3 regions of the Pantoea sp. PGP6 genome follow, and region 2 is predicted to be linked to each of the others. Evidence: predicted binding sites of a transcription regulator. Region 2 holds the regulator's gene; each other region holds the start of a gene.
What was found. Region 2 encodes PurR, which represses purine synthesis genes. Its sites were predicted from a motif close to CANGCAAACGTTTGCNTG; they were not measured.

Region 1: the regulator PurR is predicted to act here: its motif matches at 2,878-2,895, upstream of ACLIBF_RS19305 (NCS2 family permease).
Region 3: the regulator PurR is predicted to act here: its motif matches at 3,176-3,193, upstream of ACLIBF_RS19160 (nucleoside-specific channel-forming protein Tsx).

The regions. Positions count from the first base shown of each region.
Region 1 is NZ_JBQBMA010000001.1:3,984,920-3,990,295, forward strand. Features, by position in the region: gene ACLIBF_RS19300 (Na+/H+ antiporter) at 1-1,280, opposite strand, end outside; gene ACLIBF_RS19305 (NCS2 family permease) at 1,428-2,777, opposite strand; gene ACLIBF_RS19310 (glutathione S-transferase family protein) at 3,139-3,804, opposite strand; gene soxR (redox-sensitive transcriptional activator SoxR) at 3,844-4,329, opposite strand; gene soxS (superoxide response transcriptional regulator SoxS) at 4,430-4,855, shown strand; gene ACLIBF_RS19325 (YjcB family protein) at 5,109-5,376, shown strand, end outside.
Region 2 is NZ_JBQBMA010000001.1:2,482,687-2,488,062, reverse strand. Features, by position in the region: gene cfa (cyclopropane fatty acyl phospholipid synthase) at 1-53, opposite strand, end outside; gene punC (purine nucleoside transporter PunC) at 366-1,568, opposite strand; gene punR (DNA-binding transcriptional activator PunR) at 1,675-2,580, shown strand; gene purR (HTH-type transcriptional repressor PurR) at 2,577-3,602, opposite strand; gene cydH (cytochrome bd-I oxidase subunit CydH) at 3,884-3,973, shown strand; gene ACLIBF_RS12095 (C40 family peptidase) at 4,033-4,827, opposite strand; gene ACLIBF_RS12090 (Grx4 family monothiol glutaredoxin) at 5,192-5,376, shown strand, end outside.
Region 3 is NZ_JBQBMA010000001.1:3,949,832-3,955,207, reverse strand. Features, by position in the region: gene ACLIBF_RS19175 (amidohydrolase) at 1-457, opposite strand, end outside; gene ACLIBF_RS19170 (LysR family transcriptional regulator) at 573-1,472, shown strand; gene yjdN (VOC family metalloprotein YjdN) at 1,548-1,985, shown strand; gene ACLIBF_RS19160 (nucleoside-specific channel-forming protein Tsx) at 2,077-2,943, opposite strand; gene ACLIBF_RS19155 (sensor histidine kinase) at 3,221-4,573, opposite strand; gene ACLIBF_RS19150 (response regulator) at 4,570-5,229, opposite strand.

The sequences.
Region 1 (5,376 bases), 1.5 Mb from region 2:
TCAATGGTATCGATACCACGCAGCAGAATCGGCAGGATCACCACTCCGACCAGCAGCGAGAACAGGATCACCCCGGTGGCGATAAACACCAGCTCATAACGCGCCGGGAACGGATCACCGTTGCTGAGGAACAGCGGAATCGACAGCACACCAGCGAGGGTAATCGCCCCGCGGACGCCGGCAAAGGAAGCGATCAGCAGTTCACGCAGCGAGTAGTTGGAGAACTCCAGCGGCTTCTTCTTCAGCAGGCGTTTGCTGAAGCGCTGCATGATAAACAGCCAGCCAAAACGCACCAGCATCAGCGCCAGATAGACCAGCCCGATATCGGCGAACAGCATCCACAGCTCAACGTTTGGATCAGCATTAGCCTGATCCACCGAGGTTTGCAGAATGTCCGGCAGCTGCAGGCCCAGCATCAGGAACACCATGCCGTTGAACACGAACTCCAGCATCTGCCAGACGCTATTGGCGCGCAAACGCATCGCCAGCGGTGCCTGACGGATAATGCCGGAACGGGTGATGGTCATCCCCGCCGCGACGGCCGCGAGGATACCCGATACGCCGAGGTGTTCCGCAATCAGGTAAGAGGCGAACGGCAGCAGCAGCAGCAGCACGGTCTGGGTGGCCGGATCGTCACCGCTCCAGCGGCTGAGTATGCGCAGCGATTTACCGTACAGCCAGCAGACCGCCACACCGGCGATCAGACCACCAATCGCCACTTTCAGGAATTCGACGCTGGCACCGCCCCAGGTAAATACCATGGTGCCCATCGCGACGGCGACGGCGAATTTCAGCGACACCAGACCTGACGCGTCGTTCATCAGGGCTTCGCCCTGCACAATCGACATGATTTTCTTCGGGATACGCCCTTCGCCGACAATCCCGGAGAGCGCCACGGCATCGGTCGGAGACAGCACCGCCGCCAGCGCAAAGGCCGGGATCAGCGGAATGCCGGGCACCATCCAGTAGATCAGATAGCCAATGCCGACCACGGTAATCAATACCAGCGCCAGCGCTAAGCCAATAATCTCGCGACCATGATGCAGGAACTCGCTGATTGGCGTTTTCCAGCCGTCAGCAAACAGCAGCGGCGGGATAAACAGCACCAGAAACAGTTCCGGGTCAAAATCTACATGCAGACCAAAAGTGGGCCAGGCCAGCAGTGCGCCAGCGGCGATCTGCACCAGCGGCAGCGGGATCTGAAAGGGCAAAATACGGGCAGCGACGCCAGAGAGCGACACCACCAGCGTCATGATGAGAATAGTAAAAAAGATTTCCATGCTTTCCTTAGGCGCGTCGTTATCTTTCAATCATTGTTGAGCGCTAAAGTGTAAAACAAACCGAAGCCTGAAGGGTCAGCTACGCGTGCGGCTGGCGGGAAAAAAGTGAAAAATTCCGGACGCACCGCTGCGCGCCCGGTTGATCAGTCAGATCGCCCAGCCGCCGGCGTAAAACGCCACCAGCGCTACGGCGATCAGCACCGTCCCAAGGTTCAGCTTGCGCCATTCACCCGCAAAAACGCGGCCGACCACCAGCGAGGCAAAGCCGATCATGATGCCGGTGACGATGTTGCAGGTCAGCACGATAATCACCGCGGTCAACAGGCCGGACATCGCATCGACGAAGTCATTAAAGTCGATTTTCGCCACGTTACTCAGCATCAGCAGACCGACATACATCAGCGCGGGTGCGGTAGCGTAAGCCGGTACCAGCCAGGCCAGCGGTGACATAAACAGGATCACCATAAACAGCAGGCCGACCACAATGGCGGTCAGGCCGGTTTTGCCGCCCGCCGCAGTACCGGCCGCTGACTCGATATACACCGCCGCAGGTGACGCGCCGACCAGGCCCGCAAACAGGCTGCTGACCGAATCGGTCGTCAGGGCGCGACCGCCATTGATAATCTGGCCCTGCTTATCCAGCAGATTGGCCTGCCCCGCCACCGCGCGAATGGTGCCGGTGGCGTCAAATACTGCGGTCATTACCAGTGCCAGCACGCTCGGCAGCACCACCGGCTGCAACGCGCCCATGATGTCGAGGCTGAACACCAGCGACTGACCGCTGGCGTCACGCAGGCTCGGCAGAGCAAACAATCCTTTGTAGCTCACCGCCGGATCGAAGATCAGCCCGAGCAGCGAAATGGCGATAATCGTCATCAGAATGCCGCCCGGTACCCGCCGTTTTTCCAGGCCAAAAATCGCCGCCAGTCCCAGCAGCGTCATGATCACCGGGAAAGTAGCAAACTGACCCAGCGCAACCGGCAAACCCGGTGCCGGGTTTTTTACCACCAGACCGACGCCATCCGCCGCGATCAGCAGCAGGAACAATCCAATTCCGACGCCGGTGCCATGCGCCACGCCCATTGGCAGGTTGCGCAGGATCCACGCCCGAATGCCGGTCACCGAGATCAGGGTAAACAGCAACCCCATCAGGAATACCGCACCGAGCGCGACCGGTACGCTGATGTGCTGGCCCAGCACCAGGCTAAAGGCGGTAAAGGCGGTCAGCGAAATGGCGCAGCCAATCGCCATCGGCAAATTGGCCCACAGCCCCATCAGGATGGAGCCGAAACTGGCTACCAGGCAGGTGGCGACAAATACCGCGGTTGGCGGAAAACCGGCTTTACCGAGCATGCCCGGTACCACAATGACCGAATAGACCATCGCCAGAAAGGTAGTCAGTCCGGCCAGAATTTCCTGACGCACACTGCTGCCGCGCGCCGAGATCGCGAACCAGGCGTCCAGTTTTCCACTGGCCGGGCGTGATTCAATTGACATAGTTGAGCCTCAAAGATTTTTTGTAGTGTGGATCGCTCTGCGACCGTCGCTGTCCCTGAAATAAGCGGGTAATCCGGCTGCGCTGATGGAGTAATTCCGCCAGGCAAACGTTTACCTTGCCGCAGATAGTTGGCAGTCAAAGGACCGCCAGATAAAAAGGCAAACGATTATCCGGCGTTTACCGGCACATTTTCAACTGGCGGAAGGACATTAATCAGCATAAAGATCAGGTGGTGAGCGCCGTTTTCGGCCAGGCAGCGGCTGACCGCATCGGCTGAGGCGTTGAAGTTACAGACATTTTTAAACGCTGAACAACTGGCAGCGCCGCACGAAAAAAAACGGTACGCCAGCAGAGAGAGGATTAACCTGGCAGAGAGAGTTCGCCGCCCTGATCGATAGCCCGCTGCCAGGCAGCACGCTGCTGAACGGTTTGCAGCCATTTCTGACTGGCCGGCATCTGCTCCATCCCGACACGTTGCGCCAGGGCCAGCAGCGGAAAGCTCATCTGAATGTCGGCGATACCGAAGCGCTGACCCGCGAACCACGGATTAGCCGCCAGATGCTGCTCAATCATTTTCATATGCGGTTGCAGCTGTTTATCGAGCCAGGCCTTCTGCACCCCTTTGCCAAACGCCGCGCCAACCGGGCGCAGCAGCCAGGGCACCGGCGCTTTCCCCATCTGTCCGAAGATCAGCTTCATCACCAGCAGCGGCATCAGCGAACCCTCGGCGTAGTGCAGCCAGTAGCGCGACTGCAACAGCGACTCTTCATCACTCAGCTTCAGCCGGAATTCGTGATCATATTTCTGTTCCAGATACTCGAGAATCGCCCCGGATTCCGCCACCACCCGGTTTTCATCGGTAATCACCGGTGATTTTCCCAGCGGATGCACTTTTTTCAGCGCCTCGGGCGCCAGCATGGTTGGCTCGCGTTGATAACGTTTGATCTGATACGGCACTTCCAGCTCTTCCAGCAGCCATAGCACCCGATGTGAACGTGATTGCTCGAGATGGTGAACGGTGATCATCATGATTCCCTGTGTGTTGACCTCCCACCAGTATAGACGTCACTCCGCGTCCGGATGGTTACCGTCCTGTTCCGGGTCGAGCAGCACCGCTCCTGACCCTTGCTGACCCAGCCGATCGCCCGGATTGCGCAGCGGACAATCGCGCATCGACAGACAGCCGCAGCCGATACAGCCATCAAGGTCGTTGCGCAACCGGGTCAGGGTTTCGATGCGCTTATCCAGCTCTTCGCGCCAGTGCTGAGTCAGGGCGTCCCACTCCGGGGCCGACATCCGCTTATTGGCCGGAATATGCTCAAGGCTGTCGCTGACGGTCGCCAGCGGAATACCGATGCGTTGCGCAATTTTGATGATAGCCACGCGTCGCAGCACATCACGGCTGTAACGCCGCTGATTACCGCCGTTACGGGTACTGAATATCAGCCCTTTGGTTTCATAGAAGTGCAGCGCTGACACCGCGACGCCGCTGCGGCGCGCCACTTCGCCCGGCGTTAATACCGGTTTGGGGTAGTTGCGATCTTTTTTCATCTGGCTCTTTACCTCAAGTTAACTTGAGGAATTATACTCGCTTCCCATCAAAACGACTAAACTCCCATTACCGCTTATTAAGCACCAGAAGGATGAGGCCATGATGCAAGAAGAGATCATTCATTCCCTGACGCACTGGATTGACCAGAATCTGGACAAAAGTTTGTCCATTGATGAAGTGGCAGCAAAATCGGGTTATTCGAAATGGCACCTGCAGCGGATGTTCCGTACCGTCACCAAACAGACGCTTGGCGGCTATATCCGTGAACGCCGTCTGACGCTGGCAGCCGAAGCGCTGTCTCAGACCCAGCGCCCGGTGTTTGATATCGCGATGCAGTACGGCTATGACTCGCAGCAGACCTTCTCGCGGGTGTTTCGCCGCCAGTTCTCGCAAACCCCTACCGCCTACCGTCACACCATGCGCCGTCAGGCGATTCAGCGCCCTCGCCTGCTGAGCTTCGGCTGCAATGACAGCATGGCCAGCTTTACCCAGCGCACCACCGGCGAGTGCTGCCCGGTCCGTTAACTGTCAGGACGCCCGTCTTCGGGCGTGCCTGATCGCCTCTCTGATTTGCCCTTCCCGCTGTTCATATCTGCAACAATTTCCTGCCATACCAGTGTCAAATTTTGTTCAAAATTTCAAATCGGGTGATATAATGTGACTCAAGTCACACTATGAACTTGGGTTGACGGCGCTAAAGCACTTCCTGACACGCTTTTCCGCCGCCGGTGATGTCCGCAAATTGTCAGGAATACTAACTGATATTGAGGTCCGGCCGATGGCTACGTTAACCACCAGTCTGCTTGTTATGCGTTGGGAATTGTTGAGCGCAGTAATGATGTTTTTCGCCAGCACCCTGAAAACCAAATTGCGTCAGGATAGTCATCATGTGATGGCATTCATGTGTGGCGGGATTGGTTTAGGCATGACCTGCTGGTTCGTTACCGGTCTGATGGGAATTACCCTGAGCATGGAAAACGTGCACAACTTCATGGAAATCTCTAAGCACGCCTTTATCGACGTGATGAGTCAGGCGCCTGCTGAAT
Region 2 (5,376 bases):
CGATACCAATGGTTTTCTTCGAGGCTCACTTCTTCTACATACGATGAACTCATAGCTTCTCCACCACCTGTCCAATCTTAACCTGAAAAAGAATAGTCAATTTCTTCAGGAATTGAGAAAAGTCACGGATGACTCCGTAAACCAGATATCTGGCGTGATACAGAGGATTAAAACGGTGCAAAACGATCCGGCGCGATAACCCTAACCTGCGCGCAGACGCCATCCCGGCAACCCGGTTGCCAATCAATGTGTAACGTTATTATGTTGTTGATTTGTTGCAGAATTATTGACCCGAATGAGTATATTCTCACGCGGGTCAATATTCAATGACTTATTGTTAGCTTGCTAACTAAAAAATCATTGCTTCAGTGATTATCCTGGCAGGCGGTAGAGGGGGTGGCAACATCAGATTGTGCGTTTGCAATACGCTGCATCACGAAGCCGAGCAGGGCAAGCAGGATAGTCAGCGCCATCATCAGGGTAGTGGTCAGCAGCGGCTGCGTCAGTCCGGCCGAGACGGCCAGGCTGGCGGCGAAGCATAATCCCAGTTGCAGAGTATTCTGCAATGCTGCCGCTTTACCGGTGGCGTCAGGGAAAGGCATCAGCGCAGCGGAAACCACGATCGGGTAGATGGCACCATTGGCCAGCGCCATGCCGCAGAACGGCAGCAGCAGGCTGACCAGCGTACTGTGGCCGGAAAGCGCAACCGCAAACAGCGCCAGAATGCTCAGGCTGTAGATCGCCAGCAGCCACGGCAGCAACTGTGCACCAGCAAAACGGTTGAGCAGGGCGCGGCAGCCGAAACCGCCAATCAGGAATGCAAAGGTTTGTGGCAGATAGCTCAGACCGATGTCGGCTGGCGTCAGGCCCAGATCGGCCAGAATAAACGGCGAGCCGGTCAGCCAGGCAAAAAAGCTGGCGGAACAGGCGGAGTAGATCAGCACGTTGCCACTGTAGACCCGCGACTTCAGCAGAGTGAAAAAGCCAGGCTGTGCGCCTTGCTCACCTTTGGCTTTACGGCTGGCCGGCAGACGCAGGGTAGTGAGGATCAAGGCCACGGCAATCAGCGTCAGCACCAGAAAAATAGACCGCCAGTGAAAATGGCTGATCAGCCAGGCGCCCAGCAACGGCGCCAGCGCTGGCGAGAGTGCCACCAGTGGCATAATGGTGGCGAACACCTTGTTGGCGCGCGCCGCCGGATAACGATCCACAACCAGCGCCTGCCAGCTAACGGCTGCGGCACAGACGCCGATCGCCTGAATAAAGCGCAGCGCCAGCATCAGATAGATATTATTGACCCACAGCATACCGGCGCAGCCGACGGCAAACAGCGCCAGTCCGGCCAGCAATACCGGCTTGCGGCCGATGCGATCTGACAGCGGTCCCCAGAACAGCTGACCGCAGGCAAAGCCCGCCAGGAACAGGCTCATACTGGCGCTGATCAGGCCGGGTGAGGTGTTAAAAGTTTGCTGCATCGCGCCGAAGGCGGGCAGGTACATATCGGTGGCTAAAAAGCCCAGCATGCTCAGCAGAGCGAGATAAGGCATAAATCCTTTTGACGGTGACATCTGATTCTCATTTTGCAGGTTGAACGCGGCAGAGTGTAAAAGGTGCGTTTGCCGCTGTGAAACGCTAATATTTGCCGGTTGCTGTTAAAAAAATTGAAGGCAGATTATGTGGTCAGAATATGCATTAGAGGTGGTGGATGCGGTGGCGCGCGGTGGCAGCTTCAGCGCCGCGGCGCAGGAGCTGCATCGGGTGCCATCTGCTATCAGCTATACCGTGCGTCAGCTGGAAACGTGGCTGGCGGTACCGCTGTTTGAGCGCCAGCATCGCGAGGTGGTATTAACCCCCGCTGGCGAGCATTTTGTCCGTGAAGGGCGCAGCGTTATCAAAAAAATGCTCGCCACCCGCCGCCAGTGTCAGCAGCTGGCTAACGGCTGGCGTGGACAGCTGAGTATTGCGGTCGACTGCATCGTCAAGCCGCAGCGCACCCGGCAGTTAGTCAAAGATTTTTACCGCCATTTCCCCGACATGGAGTTGCACATCAGTTATGAAGTGTTTAACGGCGTCTGGGATGCGCTGGCGGATGATCGGGTTGAAGTGGCCATCGGCGCCACTCAGGCGATACCGGTCGGCGGACGCTTTGCCTTTCGCGACATGGGGACGCTCAACTGGCGCTGCGTGGTGGCGAACCACCATCCGCTGACTGGCGTGAGTCAGATTGATGACGACACCCTGCGCAGCTGGCCGTCGCTGGTGCTGGAAGATACCTCACGCGCGCTGCCACGCCGGATGACGTGGACGCTCGACAATCAGCGTCGTCTGGTGGTGCCGGAATGGCAGACCGGCCTGGATTGCGTGCTGGCGGGATTGTGTGTGGCGATGGTGCCGGGGCATCTGGCGCGGCCATTACTGGACAGCGGAGCGCTGGTGGAGCTGACGTTGCCGGTTGCATTTCCGGACAGCCCCTGTTGCGTAAGCTGGGCGGAAGATCGCGCATCACCGGCGACGGGCTGGTTACTCAGCTATCTGGGTGATGCGCAAACGCTTAATCAGGAGTGGTTAAGCGAAGATTAACGGCGATAGTCGCGGAACGGACCGTCAGCCACGGAACGACGTTCAATCAGCGTCGGATGCACTTCGATGGTCTGAGAAACCTCTCGTTTACTGGTGATGCGGTCAAGCAGCATCTCCAGCGCTTTCTCACCCAGTTGTGCTTTTGGCTGATGCACGGTAGTCAGCGCAGGCGCGAAGTAGCGCGCGTTGCGCACATTGTCATATCCGATCACCGAAATGTCCTGCGGCACCCGCAAACCCATCTCATCGGCGGCGCAAATCGCGCCCATCGCCATGATATCACCACCGCAGAACACCGCGGTCGGGCGCTGTTTCTGCGACAGGATCTGCTGCATCGCCTGATAGCCTGATTCCGGTTCGAAGTCGCCCTGCACGATCCATTCGGCACGCGGCTGAATGCCGGCTTCTTCCAGCGCCTTGAGGAAACCAGCATGACGTCCGCCGCCGGTGTTGCGCTCCATCTGACCGGGAATCGCGCCAATCTCACGGTGACCGCGCTCAATCAGATAACGTCCGGCCAGATAGCCGCCCTGAAACGCATTATCCAGCACCGTGTCGGTGAAGTCGGCGCGTGACTCGCCCCAGTCCATCACCACCATCGGGATATTACGATTTTCTTCCAGCATCTTCAGCAGATCGTCCGGATACTCAGAACACATTACCAGCAAACCATCGACGCGCTTCTGCGCCATCATGCTGAGATAGGCTCGCTGCTTTTGCAGGTCGTTATGCGCATTGCCCAGAATCAGGGTGTAACCTTTGTCGAAGCAGTGATTCTCCACCGCCTCAATAATTTCAGCAAAGTAGGGCGCTTCGCTCGAGGTTGCCAGCAGGCCCAGCGTTTTGGTGTGATTCACTTTCAGGCTGCGCGCTACGGCGCTCGGCGAATAGTGCAGTTCCTGAATCGCCTGCCAGACGGCGTTGCGCGTCTCTTCAGCGACAAAACGCGTTTTGTTGATGACGTGCGAAACGGTGGTCGTTGAGACGCCGGCGCGTTTTGCCACATCTTTAATTGTTGCCATTAAAATCGGACTCCAGGGCTTATCTAACGCAATGATAAGCATAATGTTAAACGTTTGCGTCTGCTCAGGGTTTTCTCCGCAATTATGCAGCTTTTCTGGCCGGTAAACAGGCGTCTGGCGGGTAATGAGCGCCTGAAAAGGAGAGCAAACGGAACCGGGGCTGCGCGCGTTGCGCAACAAAGGCAGGATTCTAACAAGGCTGGACGGATAAAACGAGATTTTTACCGGCCCGTATGGGAAAATGGCTTATCCCTACAAAATGTGTGACTAAGGAGCGGTAAATGAGTACAGATTTGAAACTGGCCCTGATGACCACCGTCGGCTGTCTGCTGATGATTGTCGCCTTTAGCTTTACAGCTGTGCTGCACTAATGAAAAAGCCGGGCATCGCCCGGCTTTTCTCTGTCTGGTTATTCGCGTAGCGAATCCGCTTAACGAATGGTTTTCGGCGTCATCACCCGACGCGCGCCGATGTAGTGACGCTGCCAGTAATCTTCACCCAGCGCACTGATCTGAATATCTTTGCCGGTGCGTGGCGACTGAATAAATTTGCCGTTGCCGAGATAAACCCCAACGTGATCGGCGGTGCCGCGACCATTAATCCGGAAGAAGACTAAATCGCCTTTCTCCAGCGACTCACGTTTTACCGGCGCGGCGTCGCGCAGGTGGTACATCTCATTGGCGGTACGCGGGATCTTAAATTTAACCAGATCTTTATAGGCGTACCACACCAGACCGCTGCAGTCGAAACCGGTGTGCGGTGAGGTGCCGCCCCACTGATAGGGTTTACCCAGCTGGCCCATCAACTTGGTCATCGCCGTCTCGCGCGCCTTCTGGTAGCGCTGGCGATGTGACTTGCTCATTTTAATGGTGCCGGTGTCACCGCTGTCATTGCTGCTGGCGTCAGCCGTTTTAAGCAGACGCTGATGGCCGTAGCGTTTCTTACTGGCGGTTTTGAGCAGGGTTTTGCTTTTCTTTGCGGGAAGATGACTGGCGGTGAGTTCGCTTTTTTTCTGTTTTTTGAGTTTGAGCTTCTGGACCGGGCTGACGCGTGTTTTCTTCGCCGACGTTTTCAACGGGCGACGCTTGCGGCGCTCATCTTCGCGCGCACTCTTTTTCTCTGCTTTATGCGAACTGACATTCACCGGCGCCTGCGGGGAAGCAGAAGCGATGTTGAAGAACAGTTGCGCAAAGGCAAGGATGAAAAGCGTAATGATTAAACGCATAGTCCGGTTTTAGTTAAGTTGTCAGGGCCACTACGCACCGCGACAAAGTTGGGAAAAATCTGATCCAGGATCAGCGCCGAAGCCATTCTAGTCCAGTTCACCTGAAAACCGTAACGCCTTTTTTTATTAATCTTTCGGCCTCGCCCGTTTGCGCTGAAAATGAGCATTTTCAGCGTCTTATATCTACAAAACTATTGCAAATTATTAATATGTTACTTGTAGTTAATAATCGGGAGTTAACAGGGCCGAAAAGAGGACTTAACAAACATGGCGATTTAATCGGGTAACCCCCAAAATCTCGTTTTCAGTCCTGGTGCGAAGTCGCTACAATAAACAAACACGAAGTGACGAATTAAGGAAGGCAATTATGAGTACTGTAGAAAAAATTCAGCGCCAGATCGCAGAAAACCCGATCCTGCTGTACATGAAAGGTTCCCCGAAACTGCCAAGCTGCGGTTTCTCTGCGCAGGCGGTACAGGCGCTGTCAGCCTGCGGTGAGCGTTTTGCTTACGTGGATATTCTGCAGAACCCAGACATTCGTGCAGAGCT
Region 3 (5,376 bases), 1.5 Mb from region 2:
GACCGTCATGACCGCAGGCGTGCATCATGCCGGGATTGCAGGAGGCGAAGCCTTCACGCTGTGGCAGGTGATCTGCGGCCTGGCTCTCGTTGAGATCGAGTGCGTCCATATCTACCCGAAAGCCGATAACCGGACCGGGACGGCCGGTATCCAGCGTCGCCACGATGCCGCAAAATCCGCCGGAGAAGTGGCTAATCCACTGCGGTAAAGCCCCCTGTTGCAGCGCCCGGGTTTCCTGCTGCTTCAGCACGTCTTCGCTGGGTAAGCCCATGCGCGCGTCGGCATCGATCACCTCACGGCCCAGTTGCAGTTGATAACCCAGCTTGTGCAGTTCGTCGGCCACCCGGGTGGCGGTGCGGAACTCGACCCAGCCAGATTCGGCATAATGGTGGAACTCCCGTCGCCAGCTTTTTAACTGCGCCAGCCGGGCACTGATATGGTCGGAAAGAGTATTCATCGGCACGATCCTTACTGTTGGTTTTTTACGCACTGTCTCGAATCTACACAATGGTAATAACCGGCATAAGATGCGAATATCTTGTGACTGATAAACAACGGTTATCACAAAATCTATGTCTGCCAACCTCAAGCTTCACCAGCTGCGCGCCTTTGTCGATGTGGCGCGTCAGGGCAGTATCCGCGCGGCGAGCCGTCTTTCCGGGCTTTCTCAGCCAGCATTAACCAAAGCGATCCAGGAGCTGGAGCGTGAACTTGGCGCGCGGCTGTTTATCCGCCGTCAGCAGGGCGTGGTCTTAACCGATATCGGTGATAACTTTTTTCGTCATGCCAGTCTGGTACTGGCCGAGCTGCGGGTGGCGCAGGAGGATATTCAGCAGCGGCTGGGGCTGGGTGGCGGTCAGGTGAACATTGGCGTTGGCGGCAGCGTGGCACGCACCATCATGCCGCAGGTGATTAACCAGTTTCATCGCGAATACCCGCTGGTGAAGGTGCGCATCGTTGAAGGGCAACTGGTGTCGATGGTGCATGAACTGCGGCAGGGCGCGCTCGATTTCACCATCAATACTTACGATCAAAGCCACCTCGATCAGGAGCTGATGTATGAGCGAATGATGGAGCGTGAGTACAAAGTGGTGGTGCGTAAGGGTCATCCGCTGGAAAAAGCCCGGTCGCTGGCGGCGTTGCAGCAGGCTGACTGGACCATGCCGACGCCCAAAGGCAGCTACTACCGCCTGTTGCACGATCTGTTCGACGAACGCGGCATGGCACCGAAAATCGTGGTGACCTGCGAGACCTTTATGGCCTGTACCAGCCTGGTGGCGCAAAGCGATTTCATCAGTATTTTATCGGTGGATGTGATCGACGATCCGATTCTCGGCCGGTCACTGGTGGCACTGACGCTGGATGAGCCGCTGCCCAAAGCGGTCTTCTATCTGATTCAGCGTAAGGATACCGCGCTGACCCCGATGAGCAGTTATATGGCGCAGTTATTTCGCCGTTATTGCCAGCGCTGACCGGCAGCGTTCTTTCATCGTCTACACTTGGTGTATTCGCGTAAACGTGAGTTCAACCCACAATCGGAGGTGACGATGCAAGTCTGTCCATATCTGTTTCTCTATGGTCGCTGTGAAGAGGCAATTGAGTTTTACCTGCAGGCCACAGGCGGGAAACTGCTGGAGAAAATGACCTTTGGCGACATGCCAGAGCAGGGCGAGCAGGTAGGCGATCAATCTGCGCCGCCACAGCCGCCGGAAAAAATCATGCACGCACATCTGCGCATCGGTCAGGGAGAGTTGATGCTGAGCGACGGAAACACGCAGAAGCCGCCTGCGTCCGATCATGCCGGTTACGCGGTCAGCCTCGCCACTACTGACGCGGAACAGGGTAAAGCCTGGTTTGAGAAACTGTCAGTGGGCGGTAACGTGACGACCCCGTGGCAGGAGACGTTCTGGTCGAATGGCTTTGCGATGTTTATTGATAAGTTCGGCATTCCATGGCGCATCAACGTGGTGAAACCGCAGGAATAATGGTGTGGTTTAGCCGATCGGCGCCGGCAACAGCGGCGCCGTTTTCAGCTCACAGTCACAACGGCCAGCTTTGCAGCCAGCCGCGTGCTCATCAGAAGTTGTAACCCGCCACCAGGTAGTAACCCCAGCCGGTCGATTTCACTTCAAACGGACCGTTGCCGAAGTTCAGCTCCTGCCCATCCGCCCACTGACCGCCATTGTGGAAGTAACGCGCCACGGCAGAGAAGTGCCAGTGATCGTAACCCAGTGACAGAATGTGGCTGGAGGCGATGGAGTTGCTGGTGCGCGACGACCCGCCTTTCTCGTTGAGATCGGAGCCCCAGTCAAAGTTGGTGAAGCCCACATAGCCAAGATTACCGCCCCACAGCGTGGTGATCGGCACGAAATATTTCACCTTGAAGCGATAGCCATCCCAGCTGTTTTCATTCGCGGCGCCGTAGTTTTCCCACTGGTATTTGGCATAGACGTTCAGTGACAGGCCGACATCGCTGTGGGTATCGATATCGGTACCCAGGCCCATATACCAGGTGTTCTGGCGGTTATCGCTGTTGCGGCCCATGTCGTAGATGTAGTTGTTGGCGAAGTACCACTCTTTGAACGGACCAAACGCCAGACTGGTGCCGGTCAGTTTGTCGATTGAGAAGCGCGGTTCAATCTCCATAAACATCGGGGAACCGTGGTCAAAAATCCCGTTGGCGTTGCTGTTACCTACGCCGAAGAAGTTGGTCAGATCGAGATAACCGTAAAAATCGAACCAGTCTTTTTTGGCAAACGCTTCATATTCCAGATAAACGTCGTTGTTGAACTGTGGTCCAAAGCGCGTGTGGTAGCTGCCCACCACGTTTACGCTCTGATGCCACCAGTCGGACAGGTATTGCGGATCGCTATCAGCGGCTTGCGCAACACCTGTCCAGGAACATGCCAGCACGGCACCTGCTATCAACGTTTTGAATTTCATTATCATTAACCACATGCTTTTGACCGCTGCACAGCAGGCGCAGTCAGAGAGAAGTCGATCCCTGGGTGGGGAGTGAGTTAGTCAGGACAAAACAGCCGGTTTTCAGCTCGCGTAGCGTGCCTGCAACACAGCGATAGAAAATAGATTTTGCTCACGTTTGTCAAAAAGTGTTGCATTACAATTCAGTGAAAATGTGACGTGATTCACAATAATGGCGATGATCGAACGGAACCAGGCAACCGTTTACGTTGTCTGGTTCGTGATCAAATGGGCGGGATCAGGGAAAAGTGACGCGGACCTGCAAACCACAAATAGCACCCTGTGGCGTCAGACAATTGGAGAGGGCGACCTGAATCTGATGCTTCTGCGCGACGCTGCGCACAATCGATAAGCCGAGGCCGCTGCCCTGCGCTTTAACGTCAGGCGAACGGGTGAAACGGTCAAAGGCGCGTTCAATAAACGCCTCCGGCATTCCCGGTCCGTTATCGACGATATCGACCACCGTCCGGCCCGCGACCCGATGCAGCAGAACATCCACCAGGCTCCCCTCCGGGGTGTGCAACATGGCGTTACCAATCAGGTTATCAAACAGGCTGCGCAGCTCAGATCGGCTGGCCTGCAGACGATACTGGGTCGAGCCATTAAAGCCGATATCAATGCCGCGTTTATCCGCTACCACCATTAGCTGCTCGATGCTCTCTTTCAGCAGATCTTCCAGTTCAATCTGCTCAATGCTGGCGACCACGCTTTGATCTTCCTGACGAGACACATTCAGCAACTGGGTCACCAGATGGCGGGTGCGCGTCACGCCTGCTTCGAGCTGACTGAACTGCCGGCTGGCCTCGCCAGGCTGAATATGCTGCCGCAGGTTCTCCAGCTGCAATGTGACAGCGGTGACCGGCGTACGCAGTTCGTGGGCGGCATCTTCCAGGAACTGCCGCTGGGATGACCAGGCTTCACGCAGCTTGTTCAGCAACGAGTTATACGCGGCGACCAGCGGCAGGATCTCATCCGGCAGCCCTTCGGGTGAGACATTGTGCGGATGATGCGTCTCCTGCGCTGCAATCTGCCGCGAGGCGACCTGCAGATCGCGAGTGATCTTGCGGACCACCAGCCAGATCACCAGCAGCGACAGCGGCATCATCAGGATCAACGGAATGATCGCCGACAGCGCCCGTTTTACCATCAGCGCTTTCATGTAGCTGAGGTTGTGCATCACCTGAATAGTCTTGATCTCACTGCCAGGCTGGCCCGGACGGGTGTAGATACGCCACTCACAGTCATCACAGTGTCCTACGTCGACATCACGATAACCGCGCTGAGTTTGCAGCGGCGCGTGCAGTTCCGGCCACGAGCTGGCGCGCAGTCGGCCCTGGCTATCCCACAGCTGAACCACAAAGGCGCTTTTCGCTTTGTCAGGCGTAATCATCGGTGACAGCGCCGGCATCTGTTTGTTGGTAGACCAGGCATCAGCGATTTTTGACAGCTGATCGTCCTTCATGGTGCCTACCATGTCGCCGTAGCAGCTGAAGAAATACCAGGTGACGCCGCCGATCATCAGCAGATGAATAATCAGCAGCGTACTGAGTAATTTATTGCGCAATGAGCGCATAAAGGGGAACGATTTCATATCGCCGGCACCCGCCAGCCCAGCCCGCGGACGTTACGAATCGCGTCGTTATCCAGTTTGCGCCGCATCCCGTGGATCAGCACATCGACCGCGTTGCTGCTCACTTCGTCGCCCCAGCCGTAAATGCGATTCTCCAGCTGCTCGCGAGAAAGAATGGCACCCGGACGCTCCAGCAAAGCATACAGCAGGGCGTATTCACGTGCGGTCAGCTGCTCGCGCTGGCCCTTATAGAGCACTTCGCGCGTCATCATATCCAGCTGTACGTCGCCACTGCCGAGAAGCGAGTCAGCCGCACCGTGGCGACGTCGGGTAATCGCCCGCATCCGGGCCAGCACTTCCTGTAAATCGAACGGTTTAAGCAGGTAATCGTCAGCACCGCTGTCGAGCCCCTGCACCCGCTGCGCCACAGTATCGCGCGCCGTCAGAATCAGTACCGGCGTGGAATCGCCGCGCCCGCGCGCCCGGCGCAGCACCTGCAATCCATCATCACGCGGCAAGCCGAGATCCAGCAACACGCAGCTGTAGCCGCCTTCGCTCCAGGCGTTATGGGCATAAACGCCATCGCGTACCCAATCCACCGACCAGCCCGCGCCCTCTAAAGCCTGCTGCAGGTTCGCGCCGATCATTTCATCATCTTCAACCAATAACACGCGCATGGCTGATCTCCTCTGGAAAGATGGGAGCAGTTTATGCCCGGATAGTTAGCACAGAATTATCCGCCGTCATACTTCGCGCCACAGCGGCGTTGGCTGCACTTTTTCGCCCTGGTCACTTCCGCCGTCATACTTCGTACTACAGCCGCG